One region of the Roseburia sp. OM04-10BH genome, then DNA from elsewhere that is predicted to be linked to it. Evidence: riboswitches for the same ligand, from Rfam matches in the RefSeq annotation. Region 1 holds a riboswitch; the other holds the start of a gene.
What was found. A riboswitch is a leader RNA that binds a small molecule or an ion and turns the genes downstream of it on or off. The one in region 1 is predicted to bind ZMP and ZTP.
Positions count from the first base shown of each region.

Region 2: it holds a riboswitch for ZMP and ZTP, as region 1 does, so the genes downstream of both, pflB (formate C-acetyltransferase) here and DXB43_RS05310 (IMP cyclohydrolase) in region 1, are expected to answer to the same signal.

Region 1 is NZ_QTZI01000004.1:7,852-17,642, reverse strand. It holds gene DXB43_RS05320 (nucleotidyltransferase) at 1-833, shown strand, start outside; gene DXB43_RS05315 (phosphoribosylaminoimidazolecarboxamide formyltransferase) at 1,379-2,557, opposite strand; gene DXB43_RS05310 (IMP cyclohydrolase) at 2,597-3,310, opposite strand; ZMP/ZTP riboswitch at 3,445-3,525, opposite strand; gene DXB43_RS05300 (glycosyltransferase family protein) at 3,568-4,761, opposite strand; gene DXB43_RS05295 (PFL family protein) at 4,786-6,150, opposite strand; gene DXB43_RS05290 (ACT domain-containing protein) at 6,255-6,539, opposite strand; gene DXB43_RS05285 (MBL fold metallo-hydrolase) at 6,575-7,372, opposite strand; gene DXB43_RS05280 (cell division FtsA domain-containing protein) at 7,393-9,651, opposite strand; gene coaE (dephospho-CoA kinase) at 9,644-9,791, opposite strand, start outside.
Region 2 is NZ_QTZI01000010.1:42,231-52,021, forward strand. It holds gene pflA (pyruvate formate-lyase-activating protein) at 1-142, opposite strand, end outside; gene pflB (formate C-acetyltransferase) at 286-2,538, opposite strand; ZMP/ZTP riboswitch at 2,695-2,774, opposite strand; gene DXB43_RS10795 (amino acid ABC transporter ATP-binding protein) at 2,858-3,598, opposite strand; gene DXB43_RS10800 (amino acid ABC transporter permease) at 3,588-4,274, opposite strand; gene DXB43_RS10805 (transporter substrate-binding domain-containing protein) at 4,295-5,092, opposite strand; gene DXB43_RS10810 (type II CAAX endopeptidase family protein) at 5,340-6,203, shown strand; gene DXB43_RS10815 (DEAD/DEAH box helicase family protein) at 6,200-8,971, opposite strand; gene DXB43_RS10820 (NUDIX domain-containing protein) at 8,968-9,600, opposite strand.

The sequences.
Region 1 (9,791 bases):
GAAGTCAGGCGGTATGCAGCTATTTAAAAGAAGCCAACCCGCAAATCCCGGCAGATGAACTTGCCTGCCTTTTAAATGAGCCAAATAATATTCTTGCTATTGAATATTTAAAAGCGATTCAGGCTCAGAATGCCGCCATCACCCCTTATCTGATTCAGCGGACCGGAGACAGCTATCACGAAGCGGCACTTAACAGCAGTCTTTCCTCTGCCACTGCCATAAGAAAAGAGCTTCTTTCAAACGGCTGGAATGACATCACTGCATTAAATCCATATCTGCCGGAAGCTGCTTATTCTATTTTAAAAGAATATCTTAATCTTTATCCGCCGGTTTCTGCCAATGATTTTTCTGCTCCGCTCTCTTACCTTCTGTTACAGCAGAGTGAAGCACAACTGGCTTCCTATGGTGATTCCACTGAAGCAATTGCCCGCCGGATAAAAAATATGCAAAAACAGTTTCATTTCTTTGAGCAGTTCTGCCAGTTACTGAAAACAAAGGATATGACTTATACCAGAATCAGCCGGATTTTCACGCACCTTCTGCTTCAGATTACATCTGAAGATTATCGTTTGGGAAAATCCTTAGATTACATTCCTTATCTTCGTATCTTAGGATTCCGCAAAGACGCCTCCCGGCTCCTCACGATTTTAAGCAATTATGCGGATGTTCCAATGATTTCTAAGAGTGCCAACGCAGCCTCTATGCTATCTTCTGATGCTGCACGCCTTTTTGTTCTGGATGTCTTTGCCGGAGAATTATATGAAAACATCCTGTCCGGAAAAACCGGGCAGGATGCCAGAAGCGAGTTTGTACGCAATATTGTAAGGGTGTGAATTTTCCGTGCCGTCTGATTCCACCATTTGGTTGGTGGGAAAATCAAAAGAGCGTTTGATAAGAACTAAGATTTTGATTGTAAAAGGATATCTTAGTTCTTTGGCAGTAAAATTTCAGCAGTTCTTAGCAGTTTGTTTTTCTTGAATGTAAACTGTCTTTCCGTTGCTTTGACCGGATGTCTGCACTGTCCGTCGGGTACGGATGCTCTATAAAGCCTGCAAGGGGCACTGGGAATTTCGGATAATACATCACATTATCTGGCAACCGGCGCAAATTCACATCCATGTTCAAATGCGCCTCGCTGGCACATCCCTGTGCCAGCGTTGCCTGTTGCCAGACGAAATTCCAAGTACCCCTAACAGCCTTTATTATGCATCCGTACTTCGACGAACCGTACAGACATCTTGTCAAACATTGGAAAGACTGTTTTTATCTCAAAAAGAAAAACAAACTGCTTAGTAACTGCGGAATTTTATAGCAGGAACTAAATGTCCTTTCACAAAGCAAAATCTTATCTTTCAAATCCTATCTGATTTTCCAGCTCTTAGTGGTGGAACAGACGGATTCCGGTAAAGCTCATTACCATACCATATTTGTTACAGGTTTCGATTACATGGTCATCACGGATAGATCCGCCCGGCTGTGCTACATACCGCACGCCACTTCTGTGGGCGCGCTCGATGTTATCTCCAAATGGGAAGAACGCATCAGAGCCAAGAGATACTCCGGTATTCTTATCTAACCATGCACGTTTTTCTTCTGCCGTAAATACAGCAGGTCTGGTCTTAAATATCTTCTCCCATTCGCCATCTGCAAGTACGTCCATATAATCCTCGCCAATGTATAGGTCGATTGCATTATCACGGTCAGCTCTGCGGATTTTATCTAAAAATGGCAGATTCAGTACCTGTGGAGACTGGCGTAACCACCAGTTATCTGCTTTGGAGCCTGCTAATCTGGTACAGTGGATACGGGACTGCTGTCCGGCACCAATACCGATTGCCTGTCCGTCTTTTACATAACATACGGAGTTAGACTGTGTATATTTTAAAGTAATCATGGAAATTGCCAGATCTCTCTTTGCTGATTCCGGCAGCTCTTTGTTTTCTGTTACAATATTGTCAAAGAAATGCTCGTCAATATTTAACTCATTTCTTCCCTGCTCAAAGGTAACGCCAAATACCTGTTTCCGCTCGATTGGGTCCGGAATATAGTCAGGATCAATTTCAATGACATTGTAATTGCCATTTTTCTTTGCTTTTAAAATTTCTAATGCGTCATCATCATAGCCCGGTGCAATGACTCCATCAGATACTTCTCTTTTAATTAAAAGTGCGGTTGCTTTATCACAAACATCAGAAAGAGAAATGAAATCTCCGAAAGAGGACATACGGTCAGCGCCTCTTGCTCTTGCATATGCATTAGCAATTGGTGTAAATTCTACATCCATGTCATCTACCCAGTAAATCTTACGCTCTACTTCAGAAAGTGGAAGTCCCACTGCTGCACCTGCCGGAGAAACATGTTTAAAAGAAGTGGCTGCCGGAAGTCCGGTTGCTTTCTTTAATTCTTTTACTAACTGCCAGCCATTGAATGCGTCTAAGAAGTTAATATAACCTGGTTTACCATTTAATACTTTGATTGGCAATTCGCCATTTTCCATGTAAATTCTGGATGGTTTCTGATTTGGGTTACAACCATATTTTAATTCTAATTCTTTCATTTTATTTTCCTCTCTCGCACGAATCTTATTCACAAAATCTTATTTGTTCTTGTTTACAATGCGGCTTTCATATTTTCCGGTTTCAATATCAATATATCTTACAAATAAAGATACCTTATTGTCTGCATTCAGTTTATTCCATACCAGTTCGGTAAATGCATCAATGTCATCTCCAATATCAACCAGTACCGGCTCGCCCTCAAAGCTTGGTAATGGATTTCCATCATTCATATAAGTATGAATGAAATGTCCTTCCCCAGCTACCGGATTCTCATAAGCAAATGTATAACGGTTGCAGGCATCCGGATTACCATTGTTGCTCTTTAAAATAGACATTGCATAATTGTATTTTCCATCTTCCACATGCATGATTCCGGAAATACGCGGTGTATAGTTAGGTGCGTCCGGCTCAAATTCTCTGGTTCTTAATGCCTGTTCGAAGGTCTGCTGTTTATCCATCAGTTCATAAATGGTATCTGTCTGGTCTCCATTGGTTACAATGGTCTTATTGCCCAGTACACGAACCGGTGCATAAATAATAAGACTTGGGTCACTTAATTTTGCAGGGTCAAATGCCTGGGTACGGATTCCTTCTCCATCCTCAACAAATACACGGTTACGGCTGTTCTCGCTTCTTCCCATGATAAAATAAGCAGTTACCGCATACTTTCCATTCTTCGACTTTCCAATTACAATTCCTCTTCCCGGATAAGTAGTGCTTCCAAGTTCTTCTGCTAATGAAGTCATCTTCATTTTTGTTCCTCCTTCTTACGCTCCATGTAATTTTTAAAGTTGCTGCAGCTTTTGTCAAAGTCTCTTTCTCTTTCGAATTTTTCCTGTGACTTTTCCTGTTTGCATACATAAAAAATACCGACACGTATCCCGAGCTTAACTGCCCAGACGGTCGGCTTTCTCAGGTCATACTTCATGTGGTTATTCCCACGGTTCCGTCAGTCATATGACCTGAATTTAGTAAAACATATTCCAAAACACTTGTCAAGGAATTCTTCCTATAAGAACTCTCTCAGACGTTCTGCACGGTTCGCCCAGGTATCTTCCTTAAGTGCCCGTTCATAAGAATATTCTATGATTTCTTTCATTTTCTTCGGATGTCCCAGCATGGATAATACCTGTTCCGGCAATGCATCCAGATGCTCTAACTCATAAAATGCCAGATCTTTTCCATCGCAGAAACGCTCCTTTAAATAAATGCTGCCATCTGTCAGGGATACTGCTTTATTTAACATGGCTGTAAAAATTCTGTCATGGGCTCCATCCTTAAACCATGGCATGGTATTCAATGCAATCTTGGTATTCCGAATGATTTTTACGCATTCGGCAGAATCAAGCTGCCTTCCGTTTAAAATAAGATTCTCCGGATGTTTTACCTTAAGATTCTCCCACCCTTTGCCAAAAACATGTACCCGTACTCCATTGTCTACCAATGTCCGCACCGTTTCTCCACGGAAATAAGTCCGGTTATACATATCCAAAAAAAGTATTCCTGCAAAGCATGCCATCAGCTCCCGCTCCGTTACTTCCGGAATCTCCCGGCGGACAAAATGCTCCATGGCAGAATCTAACGGCTCTGACGGATGCAGGCGGAGATAATTTAATATCTCATGATAGAATTCAATATATTCCTTCGTCTGGCTGGTAAAATGCTCTTCAATTGCCGGAAGATGCACATAGTTTGCGATAAAACCCACTTCATATTCCCGATTCTCATATGGAATAAAATCTGTTGGGACTCGCTCTTCCCCATCCATCAGAAAATTCCCTGCCAATGGTAAAAAATGACAGGGAATCCCTTTATAAAACCGTTTCATATAAGAAATATGCTGACGGTCGATACAGAACACAGTCAGATTCGGAATTGTCTCATCAAGCTGCTTATGATAATACAACGGATGGTCCACAAGAATACAATAGACCGGAATATTTCTGCTGGCAAAGACAGACTGAGACTCTGTTTCCAACAGGAACTCCTCTCCGCTTAATCCGATAAAGTTAAAGGTAATGACTGCGGTCTCGCCACTTTTTAAAAAGCGGCTTAATCGTTTCGTGTCAGCATATTCTGCCTGAATGTCAAAGAAGAAAATCTGATATCCCATCTTGCGAAATGACGCTGCCATCTCATGTGAAAAATAAGTTAATGTTTCTACGCCTCGTTCAAAAAACACAAGTTTACGGATATCACTCATTTTCTTTCTCCATTTCAAAAAATCCTAGTTCTTAAAGCTGTGAATTGGTGCAGGAATTCTTCCCCCACGGTTGATAAATGCATCACAGGAATACTGGTTTACCGGCATAATCGGTGCATAGCCGAATAATCCACCAAATTCTACAGTATCGCCTACTCCCTTTCCGATTACCGGAATCAGACGGGCTGCTGTAGTCTTCTGGTTAATCATTCCAAGTGCCATTTCATCTGCAATAATACCGGAAATGGTAGTTGCCTTGGTATCACCCGGAATTGCAATCATATCGAGACCTACGGAACATACACAGGTCATTGCTTCTAATTTCTCCAGTGTAATGGCATTTGCCTGTACTGCATTAATCATTCCCTGGTCTTCGCTGACCGGAATAAATGCACCACTTAAACCACCGACATAAGAAGATGCCATTACGCCGCCCTTCTTAACCTGGTCATTTAAAAGAGCAAGGGCTGCTGTCGTTCCCGGTGCACCTGCATATTCCAGACCAATTTCACAAAGAATATCTGCTACACTGTCTCCGATTGCAGGAGTTGGTGCCAGAGATAAATCTACAATACCAAATGGAATATTTAAAATTCTCGACGCTTCCTGTGCTACAAGCTGACCTACACGGGTTACTTTAAATGCAGTCTTCTTGATGGTCTCACATAATACTTCAAAGTTCTCTCCACGGACTTTTTCCAATGCAGTCTTTACAACACCCGGTCCGCTGACACCAACATTGATTACCGCATCTGCCTCTGTTACACCATGGAATGCGCCTGCCATAAACGGGTTGTCATCCGGTGCATTACAGAATACAACCAGTTTCATACAGTCTACAGAATCTCTGTCCTTAGACTGCTCTGCCACCTCTAAGAGAATCTCTCCCATTAATTTTACAGCATCCATGTTAATTCCGGTTTTTGTGGATGCAAGATTTACAGAACTGCAGACTCTTTCGGTACGGCAAAGTGCCATTGGAATAGAACGGATTAAAAGCTCATCTGCCTTTGTCATTCCCTTGGATACCAGTGCAGAATATCCACCAATCAGGTTTACTCCTACTGCTTTGGCTGCTGCATCCATAGTATCTGCGATGGTTGCAAAATCTTCCGGTGTCTTGCAGGCTGCCCCGCCAACCAGTGCAATTGGTGTAACGGAAATTCTTTTATTTACGATTGGGATTCCAAATTCCTGCTCAATCTGATTTCCTGCTGATACCAGATCCTTTGCCACTGTAGTAATTTTCTTATAAATGTTATCGTTTAACTTCTTTAAATCAGAATCAATACAATCCAAAAGACTGATTCCAATGGTAATGGTACGGACATCTAAGTTCTCATGCTCCACCATTTTATTGGTTTCGCTTACTTCCATTATATTAATCATTTTTTGTCTCCTATATTCTGCCTTTCTACACAGCTCATTTCCTGTATTTTCATTGATACGCCTTAGTGACCTGCCAACAGCAGTTCCCTTTTATGTAAGTCGTATTAAATTCTGTGCATCATATCAAAGATTTCTTCTCTCTGACATTTGATGGTAACACCGATTTCCTCACCTAATTTTTCCAGTGCTGCAGAACACTCAGCAAATGGTGTTTTGGATGTATTTAAATCAACAATCATCATCATATTGAAGAATCCGTCAATGATAGTCTGTGAAATATCCAGTACATTGATATGCTGTTCTGATAAATAAGTACAAACTTTTGCGATAATTCCTACAGTATCTTTTCCTACTACAGTAATAATTGTCTTGCTCTGTGTCTTTTCCATTTTGTTCTCCTCTTATTTTTGCTTTCTTAATATTCTTAAATCCGGATAAGCTCAGACACTTCGTCCCGCTTTGCTACCTGGATTGGAAAATCATTTCCGTGGTACGGGTTCTCACCCTGTTCTACTTCCTGGCGCACTGTCTCATATGCCAGTTCTGCCAGATTATTTTCCTTGCTCAGATGCCCCAATACTACTTTTTTAAACTTATCATGCAGAAGCTGCCCTAAAAATTGTCCACTGCTCTCATTGGAAAGATGTCCTCTGTCCCCTAATATCCGCTGTTTCAGAGGATAAGGATAACTGCCCACCTGAAGCATACGCACATCATGATTTGCTTCTAACAATAATACATCTAAATCCTGCAGCTTGTCTATAAGATAATTGTCATATTTCCCTAAATCAGTAATGACCGCCATCTTTTTATCTGACTGTTTCATGATGTATGCCACCGGATTTGCGGCATCATGGGAAATGGATACCGGCTCCACCGTAATATCTCCAATCTGAAATTCCACTCCGGCTTCGATAGGATGAAACAATGTCTCATCTACTTTTCCCACACTGGAAATCCCTTTGACTGCCTCAATGGTCTCTGCCGTGGCATAGATTGGAATTCCATATTTTCTTGCTACCACGCCAAGACCGGAAATGTGGTCTGAATGTTCGTGGGTCACAAGCAATGCCTGCATTTCCGCGGTTTTCAAACCGATACTGTTTAATCCTGCTTCAATGCGCTTTCCACTGATTCCGGCATCAATCATCAGATGGCTGCTTTCTGTTCCTGCGTAGATACAGTTTCCACTGCTTCCACTTGCAATACTGCATAATTCCATTTTCTTATGTCTCTTTCTATTTAGTAATTCTCTTTCCAGTACACTTCAATTTTATCGCCGTCCTGCAATACCTGTGTATACTGGGCATCCACGCCATTGATTAAAGTTACAATTGCTCTTCCGTGGGATGCTGACAAATCAAAATCAATATAATCAAAAATATCCACGAATACATATTCTTCTTTGCCACTTAAAGTAATTTCCTGATTGTTTGCAATAATATGTAATTCTTTGCTTTCCGGCTCTGTCGGTTTCTGCACCGGTGCATCGGCTGCTGCTTCTGCTGCAGAATCTGTATTCGTTTCAACTGCCGGCTCTGCACCTGCCGTTTGAATGCCATCTGCTGCATTTTCATCCGCAGCATTTTCGTCTGTCACAGATTCAGCTGCCACAGAAGCTTCTGTCTCATGAACTTCAGCTGCACTGTCTGCGCTTTCTTCTGTTGAAACTTCTTCCGGTCCGGCATCAAATCTGTGGTCTGCCTGTCCATAGGAAATATGACGTTCACCGCTTTCATAGGCAGAAGCACTCCATTCGATTTCAAAGTTCTCATAACAAAGAGATCCCATATCTGCCGGTTTTCCATTTAAGATAATTCCGGCTTCTTCATCAATCCGCACATCCATAAACTCTGCCAGCTGTCCAATGGTATAGAAGTTTCTGGTTTCGATTTCGTCCCCTTCCTGAATAACATAATTAGAAGGTTCAAGGCTTCCATTGACCTGAACAAATTTCGGGCAGGTAATATTGATGCCATTGACCTGGAAGGTAATGGTGGAGGATGTATATTCATCTAACTGTTCAATCGTAGATACGGCTTCTTTTCCAATGGTAGAGGCTTCTATGGTAATCTCGGAATTCGGAACCAGTGGTGTATTGATGCTGACTACTCTTCCGTCCACTTTAACAATGGCTGATTCTCCCGGTTCTCCACGGACGATTCTCGGCTTGCCATTTACGGTAAACTCTACTGCCTTGCCCCGTCTTGGGAACAGTGCTTCATTCGGGAAGCCCGCCTGCAATGCAGCGTCCACAATGGTAAGATGGCTGTTATCATAAAGCTTTAAGCGTTCTCCGTTAAACCGGACCATAATGAAATTATTCTTCTGGTCATAATAATTAAGACAGATTCCAATCGGTGTTACCAGTAATGGGTCTTTCTTAATCTCTTCCTGTGCAAAATGAACCTCTTTTAAAACTTCTTCTCCACGTAATGCTACACGCTCTCTTGGAATTTCAAGCTTGTCTGCAAGCATTTCCGTAAATCCATGGATTTTGCCGCCACCACCAACTACGAAGGCTGCACTGACTGATTTATCACCATTTAACTCTTTGATTTTCTCTGCTACTTCAGTGGTAATCTTATCTACCGTATCATGGGTTAAATCCCAGATTTCTTCAGATGGAATCGTATGGGTAATGCTCATGATATCGGTAAATTCCACTTCATCCGCCATACCGGATGTCAGCTTCATATGTTCTGCCATATTAAAATCCACCAGATAATGCTGTACAATTAATTCGGTCAGCTCATCTCCGGCATAAGGAATCATGCCATATGCAATAATGCTTCCGTCTCTGGTGACACAGATGTCGGATGTTCCGGCTCCCACATCAACCAATGCAATATTTAACATTCGAAAGGCCTCCGGAATTGCTACGTTGATTGCAGCAATAGGCTCCAAAGTCAGATTGGCAACATTTAATCCAGCCTGCCCTACTGCGGAATACAGACCATCTACAACGTCCTCCGGCAGGAAGGTTACGATAACATCCTCCGAAATTTTCTCTGCCTTATGTCCTTCGATATTGGAAAAGACTTCATCATTGATATAATATTTTACAACGGAATATCCCACACAGTAAAATTTGTAACGGGTATCATTCCTCTCTTTTAAAATCTGCTGGGCATGGTCTACTCCCAGTAAATCCAGAGTATGTATATGTTCTGCAGTTACTACGGTCTCTTCTGCGAATTCATATTCCACGCTGGTGGTCACGGTTTTCAGTACACGACCAGCGGCAGCAATGCAGACATCGGTAAGCTTTGCCTCTAACTGCCCTTCTAATTCTGCCTTTACTTCTGCAATTGTTCTGCCTACTCTTCCGATGTCATGAATCTGACCATCCAGCATAGCTCTGGTTTCATGCTCTTTCATATACTGGGCTGCCACATAGAAGTCTTTGCCTTCCCGATATCCAACTGTTCCAACTACGTTTCTTGTTCCGATATCCAAGCCAAATACAAATTGATTTGCATTCTGTTCTGCATTATCCATTGGTATTTTCTCCCTCATTCTCTATTATCGTTCTTACCTGTGCAATGGTTTCTTCCGTCGTACCATTATTATCAATTACCACTTTGCAATGTCTGCGGTATTCGTTCTCGCAAAGCTGGCTTTCAAACATTTCACTGATT
Region 2 (9,791 bases), on a different contig from region 1:
CATCTTTTGCCCAGGTATCCGGGTTATGGCAGTACTGACATCTCATGTTACAGCCTTTCAAAAATACAATATATCTTACACCCGGTCCGTCTGCCGAACCAAAGCTTTCTACAGAATGGATGTGTCCTTTTATTTCACTCATATTGCCTCCTATACACCAAAATACTTACGGATGCTTAACAACCTATAAAAATGTGCAGGCTTTTTTCATTAAGCCTGCACATTCTGCTTTACCTGAATTGTGGAAAAATCGCATGCTCCCCGCAGTTCGGTTACTGTCTTAAATTACATACGCTCATGACAGGTACGGGCAATAACATCAAGCTGCTGCTCTTTTGTCAGGTCGATGAACTTAACTGCATAGCCGGATACACGGATTGTGAAGTTTGCATACTCTTCTTTCTCCGGATGCTCCATTGCATCAATAAGCTTTTCTTTGCCAAATACATTGACATTCAGATGATGAGCACCCTGGTCAAAGTATCCGTCCATTACATTTACAAGATTATCGATTCTTTCCTGCTCGTTGTTTCCAAGTGCGCCAGGATTGATGGTCTGTGTATTGGAAATACCATCTAATGCCCACTCATATGGAAGCTTGGTCAGAGAGTTCAGGGAAGCTAAAAGTCCGTTCTGCTCTGCACCGTAAGATGGGTTAGCTCCCGGTGAAAGTGGTTCGCCGGCTTTACGTCCATCCGGCATAGCTCCGGTTGCTTTACCATATACTACGTTAGAAGTAATGGTAAGGATAGAAGTTGTAGGCTCAGAATCACGATAAGTATGATGTTTCTTTAATTTATCCATGAAAGTCTTAAGCAGCCATACTCCGATTTCATCTGCACGGTCATCATCATTTCCGTACTTCGGGAAGTCTCCTTCGATTTCGAAGTCTTTTGCAAGTCCGTTCTCATCACGTACGACTTTTACTTTTGCATATTTGATTGCAGAAAGAGAATCGATAACATGTGAAAATCCTGCAATACCGGTTGCAAAAGTTCTCTTTAAGTCGGTATCCATCAGAGAAAGCTCTGCTGCTTCATAGTAATATTTATCATGCATATACTGAATCAGGTTCAGTGTATTTACATAGATGTCTACTAACCAGTCCATCATCTTGTCATATTTTGCCATTACTTCATCATAGTCAAGATATTCAGCTGTAATTGGTGCGTAGTTTGGTCCTACCTGCTCGCCTGATTTTTCATCAACACCACCGTTGATTGCGTAAAGCAGACATTTTGCAAGGTTTGCACGAGCGCCGAAGAACTGCATCTCTTTACCTGTCTGTGTAGCAGATACACAGCAGCAGATTGCATAATCATCGCCCCATACCGGTTTCATTGCATCATCGTTTTCATACTGGATTGAGCTTGTTTCAATCGAGATACGTGCTGCATAATCACGGAAGGTCTGTGGCAGTCTGGATGAATAGAATACAGTAAGATTTGGTTCCGGTGCCGGTCCCATATTCTCTAAAGTATGAAGGAAACGGAAGTCTGTCCTGGTTACCATGGAACGTCCGTCTACACCTGTTCCTGCTACATCAAGGGTTGCCCATACAGGGTCACCGGAGAATAACTGGTTATAAGAAGGAATACGTGCGAATTTAACCATACGAAGTTTCATTGTGAAATGGTCAATCAGCTCCTGAGCCTGCTGCTCAGTAAGAATTCCCTTATCCATATCTCTCTTAATATAAATATCAAGGAAAGTAGAAACACGTCCTACTGACATCGCTGCACCGTTCTGTGTCTTGATTGCTGCAAGGTATCCGAAGTATAACCACTGAACAGCCTCTTTTGCATTGGTTGCAGGTCTTGAAATATCATATCCGTAAATCTCAGCCAGTTTCTTCATGTCTTCCAGACATTTAATCTGCTCTGCAATTTCTTCTCTTAAACGGATGACATCATCTGTCATCTGTCCGCATCCGCAGTTGGCTTTGTCCTTCTTCTTCTCAGCGATTAAGTAATCCAGTCCGTATAATGCTACACGGCGGTAATCACCTACAATACGTCCACGACCGTAGGTATCCGGAAGACCTGTTAAAATCTTAGCATGACGAACCTTCATCATTTCCGGTGTATAAGCATCAAATACTGCTGTATTGTGTGTCTTATGATACTTGGTGAAAATTTCTTTTAATTTATCATTTACTTCATAACCGTAGGTCTCACATGCCTGAACAGCCATCTTGATTCCACCATATGGCATGAAAGCTCTCTTTAATGGTTTGTCAGTCTGAAGACCAACTACCTGCTCTAAATCTTTTAAGCTTTCATCGATATATCCCGGACCATAAGCTGTAATTCCGGTTACAACCTCTGTCTCCATATCAAGAACGCCGCCCTTGGCACGCTCTTCTTTCTGTAATTTCTGAAGTGCATCCCATAGCTTGTTGGTTGCATCTGTCGGCTCAGCTAAAAAGCTCTCATCTCCATCATATGGAGTGTAGTTGTCCTGAATGAACTGACGAACATTGATTTCTTCTTTCCAGAGACGTCCTTCGAATCCATCCCACTCTTTCATTTCAATCATTACGATATCCTCCTAAAAAATGTATTCAGTATGAACACTGAATGGTTACTAATTAGTCTTGTTTAACTGTAGTTAGTATATACTGACTGTCATTTTTTTGTCAATATCTTTTGGTGTTCAAAATAACATACAAAAGAAAACGAGCCAGTCCTCCAGGTTCATCGCCCAGACGGTCGGCTCGTTTTCGTTATACTTCATGTGGTTTTTCCACTTATCCGTCAGTCATATAACGGTTTTATCATAGACTATTTCTTTTCTGATTGCAATAGCTTATGAAAACTTTTTATCAACTATTTTTTCCGTTTTATCTGTTCTTTCCCTACAATACTTTGGAAAGGAAGTCGCAAAGACGCGGATTCTGTGGATTGGCGAAGAATTCTGCCGGTGTATTCTCTTCCTGAATCTGTCCTTCATTGATAAACATGACACGGCTTGCCACTTCTCTTGCAAATCCCATTTCGTGCGTTACCACTACCATGGTCATTCCGTCCTGTGCCAGTTCTTTCATAATTTCAAGAACTTCTCCTACCATTTCCGGATCCAGTGCGGAAGTCGGCTCGTCAAATAACATGACATCCGGATTCATTGCCAGTGCTCTTGCAATTGCAATACGCTGTTTCTGTCCACCGGAAAGCATTGCCGGATAAGTATCTGCTTTATCGGAAAGACCAACTCTCATCAAAAGCTCGTCCGCACGCTTAGATGCCTCTTCCTTATTCATAAGTCCGGTCTGAACCGGTGCCAGCATGATATTTCCTTTTACGGTATAATTCGGGAACAGATTGAACTGCTGGAATACCATTCCAATCTTCTGACGCATCTTGTTGATGTCTACGGATTTATCCGTGATATCTGTTCCTTCAAAAGTAATCACACCGGAAGTCGGCTCCTCTAAAAGATTTAAGGAACGTAAGAATGTGGATTTACCACAACCGGATGGTCCGATGATGGCAACCACCTCTCCCTGGGCGATTTCTGTGGAGATACCATTTAATACATTTACATTTCCAAAGGATTTACACAAATCCTTTACTTCAATCAATACCTTCTTATCGCTCATTTGTTCTCAACCTCGTTTCCAGTTTATGTACACCAGCCGTTAAAATCATAACGATTATCAGGTAGATAATTGCAACACCGAACAATGGTAAGAACGGGTCATAGGTCTGGCTACGGATGATATCGCCACCCTTTGTCAGATCCGGGATTGCAATATATCCACTGATGGAAGTCTCTTTCAGTAAGGTAATAAACTCATTTGCCAGTGCCGGAAGTACATTCTTAAATGCCTGTGGCAGAATAATCAGACGCATGGTCTGCGAATAATTCAGTCCGAGGCTTCGTCCAGCTTCAAACTGTCCTTCGTCTACAGACATGATTCCGGAACGTACAATCTCTGCCACATAGGCAGCCGAATTCAAACCAAAAGCGATTACAGCCACTGCAATCTTATTATCGAGTGCAACCAGAATAATATAGTACATAATCAAAAGCTGTACCATCGTAGGGGTTCCACGCCATATGGTAAGATACACTTTACATATAAAATTCAAAACATTTAATCCACCATGTTTATCATGGGTGGAACGGATAATTGCGACTAAAAATCCAACCACAATACCCAGAAGTACTGCAAGCACTGCAATAAGCAGTGTATTGCCAAGGCCACGTAACAGATAAAGATATCTGTCTTTCTCTATAAAATCCTGTTGAAAGCTGCTTAAAAAATCGCTCAAGGTCTTTCCTCCTATACCGATTATTTATTTCTTACTACAATAACCTGGCTTGCTGTTGCATAAGTATCTGTAAAGTCAATGTTCTTAAGACGGTCTTCTGTTACAGTCATTCCTGCTGCACCAAAATCTGCTTTACCGGAAGATACTGCTGCGATGATTGCATCAAATTCCATATCTTCAATCTCTAAATCATAGCCAAGCTTGTCACAGATTGCTTTTGCGATGTCTGCATCGATACCAACTACGTTGTCACCATCATAATATTCGTATGGCTCAAACTGTGCATTGGTTGCCATGGTAAGTTTTCCGTTTGGATATTCTGTTCCCTCCGGAGTCTCATATGGATGCTCTCCTGTTTCATCACCAATATAGTTGCTGATGATAGTATCGATTGTTCCGTCGGCTTTTAACTCTTCGATTGCTTTGTTGAATTCGTCTGTTAAATCTGTGTTATCTTTTGCGATACAGATTGCATATTCCTCTGCATCAAAGGTATCATCTAAGATTTTCAAGTCATCATTCTTCTCAACAAATGCCTCTGCAGGCTGCTTGTCGATGATTACACAGTCGATCTTACCGGTCTTTAATGCCTGGATTGCATCAGAACCTTTGTTGTAACGCTCTACGGTGCTTCCTTCGTCCTCGTATGCTGTTGCATCGGCATCTCCGGTTGTTCCAAGCTGAACACCGATTTTCTTTCCCGGAAGGTCATCCTTGGAATTTACTGTGTTTGCAGCTACAGATGAGCCACATCCTACCATTGCTACTGTCATTGCTGCAGTTAATAAAAGTGCTGCAAATTTCTTCATGTTCTTCATATTTATTCCTCCTCTGATTATAATTATGTGAATTTATATTTCATACAGCATCATAAAATATATCAACATAACGCCTAGTATAGCATGATTCCGCCTATTTCACAAGTACCCGGAGAGTATTTGTCTGCATTTAAAAATACATTTTTCCATGTATTTTTAAACAGGCGGTACCTCAGTAGTTTGCATATTCGCTTCATAATTGTTATAATGTGCCAAGAAAAGTGATGATACTTGAGGAGGTTTTTTCATGAAGCGATTTGGCAGAATTATGTTCTGTTTTCTTCCGGCTCTGCTGGCATTTGGCCTGCAGCAGCTTATCTCCATTCCGGCAGTAGGGCTTGCCCTGCTGGGTGGTTTTTATACCAAAGGGGCAACTTCTATCGATGACTGTATGGATGCATTTTTAAATATTATTTCCACCGCCAATTTTAATGCCGGTGTCAGTGCAGCCTACGGTACTGTTGCCCTTGTGGTATTTGCCTACTGGTATTATAAAAAGTTCCGGCAGACAGAACCGGAAAATGTACGGAAACCATTTAATATTCCGGTTATCTTCGGCATTCTTATTACTGCAGTAGGATTACAGTATATTACCAATTACATTGTATCTTTTACTGCAGCCATTAACCCGCACTGGCTGGAATATTACAGTAACCTGGTAGAATCGGTGGGACTGGATGAGCCTTCCCTGATTCTGGTTCTCTATTCCGTTCTGATTGGACCTGTCTGTGAAGAACTGATTTTCCGTGGACTGACTTTGAAATATGCCAAAAGAGCAATGCCTTTCTGGGTTGCTAACCTCTTGCAGGCACTGCTCTTTGGTGTGTTCCATATGAATATGATTCAGGGTGTTTATGCTTTTGTGGTAGGAATTGTTCTTGGATTTATCTGCGAGAAAAGCCGCAGCATTTATCCTTCCATGCTTTTCCATATCCTCTTTAACCTCTGGGGAACCTTCTCTCCTGACTGGTTTATGTATAAAGCAGATACCGTTCCGTTCTTCTTCCTGTGGTTCTTTGTTGGTGCAGGACTACTGGTTGCAGGACTGCTCCTCTTTTTCTTTGGAGTAAATAAAAAATATCCAAAAATTGAAAATTCTTATTATTCTTAATATCCTTTTGCAATTTTCTTTCCCTGCAAAAGGCTCTGGTTTTGATTTACAAAGGAGCGTGTCCTCTCTTTTAATAATAGTTTTCGTCCTTCCGGGGTTCTTGTATATACCACATGGTATGGTCCAAGAGCCCTTTTCATATGTTTTTCAAAAATCAGGGCACGTTCCTTTTGTCTTCCGAATATTTCCGGGACACTGTAACACTCTCTTGATGTGCCAAAGATTTTTTCCCGGATAAGAAGATATCTTGGATTATCAATAACACCCCACAATTCTTCCATGCAGGCAGAATAGGTTGTCTTATCTCTGGTGGTTCCACCTTTAAGCCAGGTACCTACCACAAGTCCGTTAAAGGATTCTACTTCTGTCCTGCAATGGGCACCATCCTCTAATTCCCCGCATTCCCTCAATGCATCTAGCATTGCTTCGCTAAGCTGTTTCATCCGTCTTGCCGGGGTGCTGAATTTAAACAGACGTATCCCCTGATAGACAATTCCGGCAAATGCGGCTAACAGCGCAATTCCAAGTAACAGGAAAGCCGGATGATTACCAAGCTTCTGTGCCATCATTCTTCCACTCATTAAGAGCATTGCAAGTATTACCTGTATGATTTCTATACAGACCGCATTAATAAAGATATATCCGGTTTCTATTTCTTTTGCTGCAATTTCATCTATCTGTTCTATTTCCATCTGATTTCGCACTTCCTGCAAGGACTGGTTCCATCGCTGCCTCAATGCATTTCTGTCCTTTGCACGCTCAAGCATCATGCGGTTTGCTTTATCTACCTCATATTTTGATGTTATCTTTGGAATGTCCAGCCGACCGATTCCGCTTTCGATTACATCTTCCCTGCAGGATACTCCTAAAAATGATTCAAACCGGCGTTCCAACATTTCATAATCGCCCTCTGCATCGGTATTACTCTGCTGTCCCCGCTCTTTTGGAAAAATGCAGGCAAGATGCCAGATGTTTCCGGTCTTATCCGGCTGCTCTCTGTCGGTACGGATTGCTCTTCCACGCATCTGGTTACTCAGCATAAAAGACCCTACATAAGTTGCCAGTATCAGGGAATTGATGCACGGTGCATCCCAGCCTTCTCCCAGCAATGACTTGGTTCCAATCAGTGTATGAATCTCTCCCTGGCGGAATAACTCCGTCACAACAGCTACGGTGTGGGTACTCTTTCCTTTTATCATAAGCTGTCCGTATCCGGTATCTCCCAGTGGATTTAACGTTCCGCTGCAGCCATACTGTGCCAGCAATTCCGGCAGTTTTGCTTCCACTGCCATTGGAACGATTATCACTGTTCCGCTCAGTACACCCAGCCGGATTCCAGTCATGTTCTGTCGCCTTAAATATTCAAAAATCGGCACTGCACCAAGCTCTGTTACCAGTGTATCTTTACTTCCAATCTCCGGCAATTTGTCTTTCTTAATATAATCGCAGAGAACCAGAAGGCGTAAATCATTTCCCAGTGCCTCATACTCAGCCTGCACAATGGTATGGATGCTCTCCATCTTTCCCTGGCTTTTCATAAGTACCTTTTTTATGGCTTCATTATCCCGCAGTGCAACCTTGTTCCGGTAGATGGCTCCTGCCTCTTTTAATTCCTGCAGCAGGCTTTCCCGCTCTGCTTCCATCATGGTATAGGACTCTCTGTCCTCATAAAGAACACCCTGCAGTAACACTTCCATCCAGTGTGCATCCATTCCCGGCAGCTTTCCCTTTGTTCCGATGAGCTTCCTTAAATAACCGGAAAATGGAATCCCTTTTGCCTGGCAGTATACCAGCAGTGCTGTAAAATACTCCGGTTTATCTAAGAACCGCTCACTGTATTCTTCCGGATGCATAAGCCCCTGATGGGAAGATACGATTCTTCGCAATGTCTCATCTGCCATCATTTTCTGCACCTGCATCTGCATCCGCTTCTGATGTTCCCTGACATATGCTTCCTCTTCTCTTGTCGGCCAGTTAAAATAAACGTAGTCCTGATGCGGACAGAGGCTTCCTTCTTTTACCAGTTCCGGCGTAAAGATTTCTTCATCAATCGGTCCGCACATATCGATATAACGCTTCCACTGTGCCGGTGTGCTGTCATATGGCGGTGTTGCTGTCAATGCAATGATTTTCACATCCGGCAGCTTGTCTAAGAAAGTCTCCAGTGCCTTCCACCACTCACTACGAAGGTGATGTGCCTCATCCAGACAAATTGTTGTAATACCGGCTTCCTTTACTGCCTTAAAAATATCGAAATCCCGGTAGTCAACCTGCTCCGTTTCCTTCTCTCCATCTGCTTCTTCTGTCACTCCGCCGGCTGCCACTTTACTGTCTGCCGCATCTACTCCATCCACCGCTTCACTGGCTGCTGCATCTTCCTCTGCCGCTTCCCCGCTGTCCTCTTCCAGTGTGCCCTGCTCCCGCTTCATGGCACTGTACAATGCCTGATAAGTCGTTGCAGTCATCTGTTTCATCTGTTTCAAATTATTGGATAATATTTCCTGTGGATCTGCCTCTTCGGTTAAGAAGCCCTCCTGTATACGCATCAGCCATTGCTGGCGGATGGTAATGCTAGGTGAAAAAATAAGGCAGGGTGCTCCCAGCCTCCGAATCAGTTCTATTCCAAGTGTAGTCTTGCCGGAACCCGGCGCTGCCACAATATGTATCTTTCCATCCTTCAAATACTGCTGTGCATGTAAGAGTACTCTTTCCTGATAATCTCTCCACTTTCCCCGAAATTGCAGGATTCCCTCATATCCTGTGTTCATAAATTTCCCTCCATCAACATTTTAATAAATGCAGTATCGCGATATATCCACGGTTCCTTCGAAAATGGCTCATTTGCTTTTACAATCTCTTCCGGTGTCATCCATTCCAGATGATAGCCTTTTGCCTTCTCGCTTTCTGTCATATGCGGTTCTGTTGTTCTCTCCTTAACTGCACAGGCAAAGAAATAGGTGTGACAGTGATATATTTTATCTGTTTCAAATAAATCACGGCGTTTTTCTTCTATCTCGCCCAACAGCTGCATACTTCCCGGGCATAATATCAAGCCGCCCTCTTCTAATACTTCTCTGGAAAGTGCCGTTTCAAAATCTTCCTCACCATCCATGCCGCCGCCTAATATTTTGCAGTCCCCTGCCCTTCCGCGCTGGACTGCAATTTTTCCATTCTTTTCTATGATTGCCCGGACGCACTTTCTTTCAAATACTGGCATGCCATCCTCATAATCTTTTTTATCTAATACCAGAAGTATCTTACTTTCCGTCATTTTCGTTTCCTCGCTCTTGTCAAAGTTACCTAATCTGCCCACTGAAAACTGTTTACCATGGTCTCTGCTGTCCGTATAGGTACCTTCACCATTTACCTGGGCATCACTGCCCTGCACCTGCATCATAAGCTGTGAAAGAATAGTCCTTTGTATTAATTTCTCACCATAATATGTAATGTCGGTTGAAATCGCATTACTAATAGCTAGTATACCATAAACATACTGTTTTTGGGAAGAAATGTCCTATTTCATCCAATAAACAGCTATCTTGTCGCTTTCTACTCTCCAAAGTCATAGTAAGCAGTTGGTTTATCACC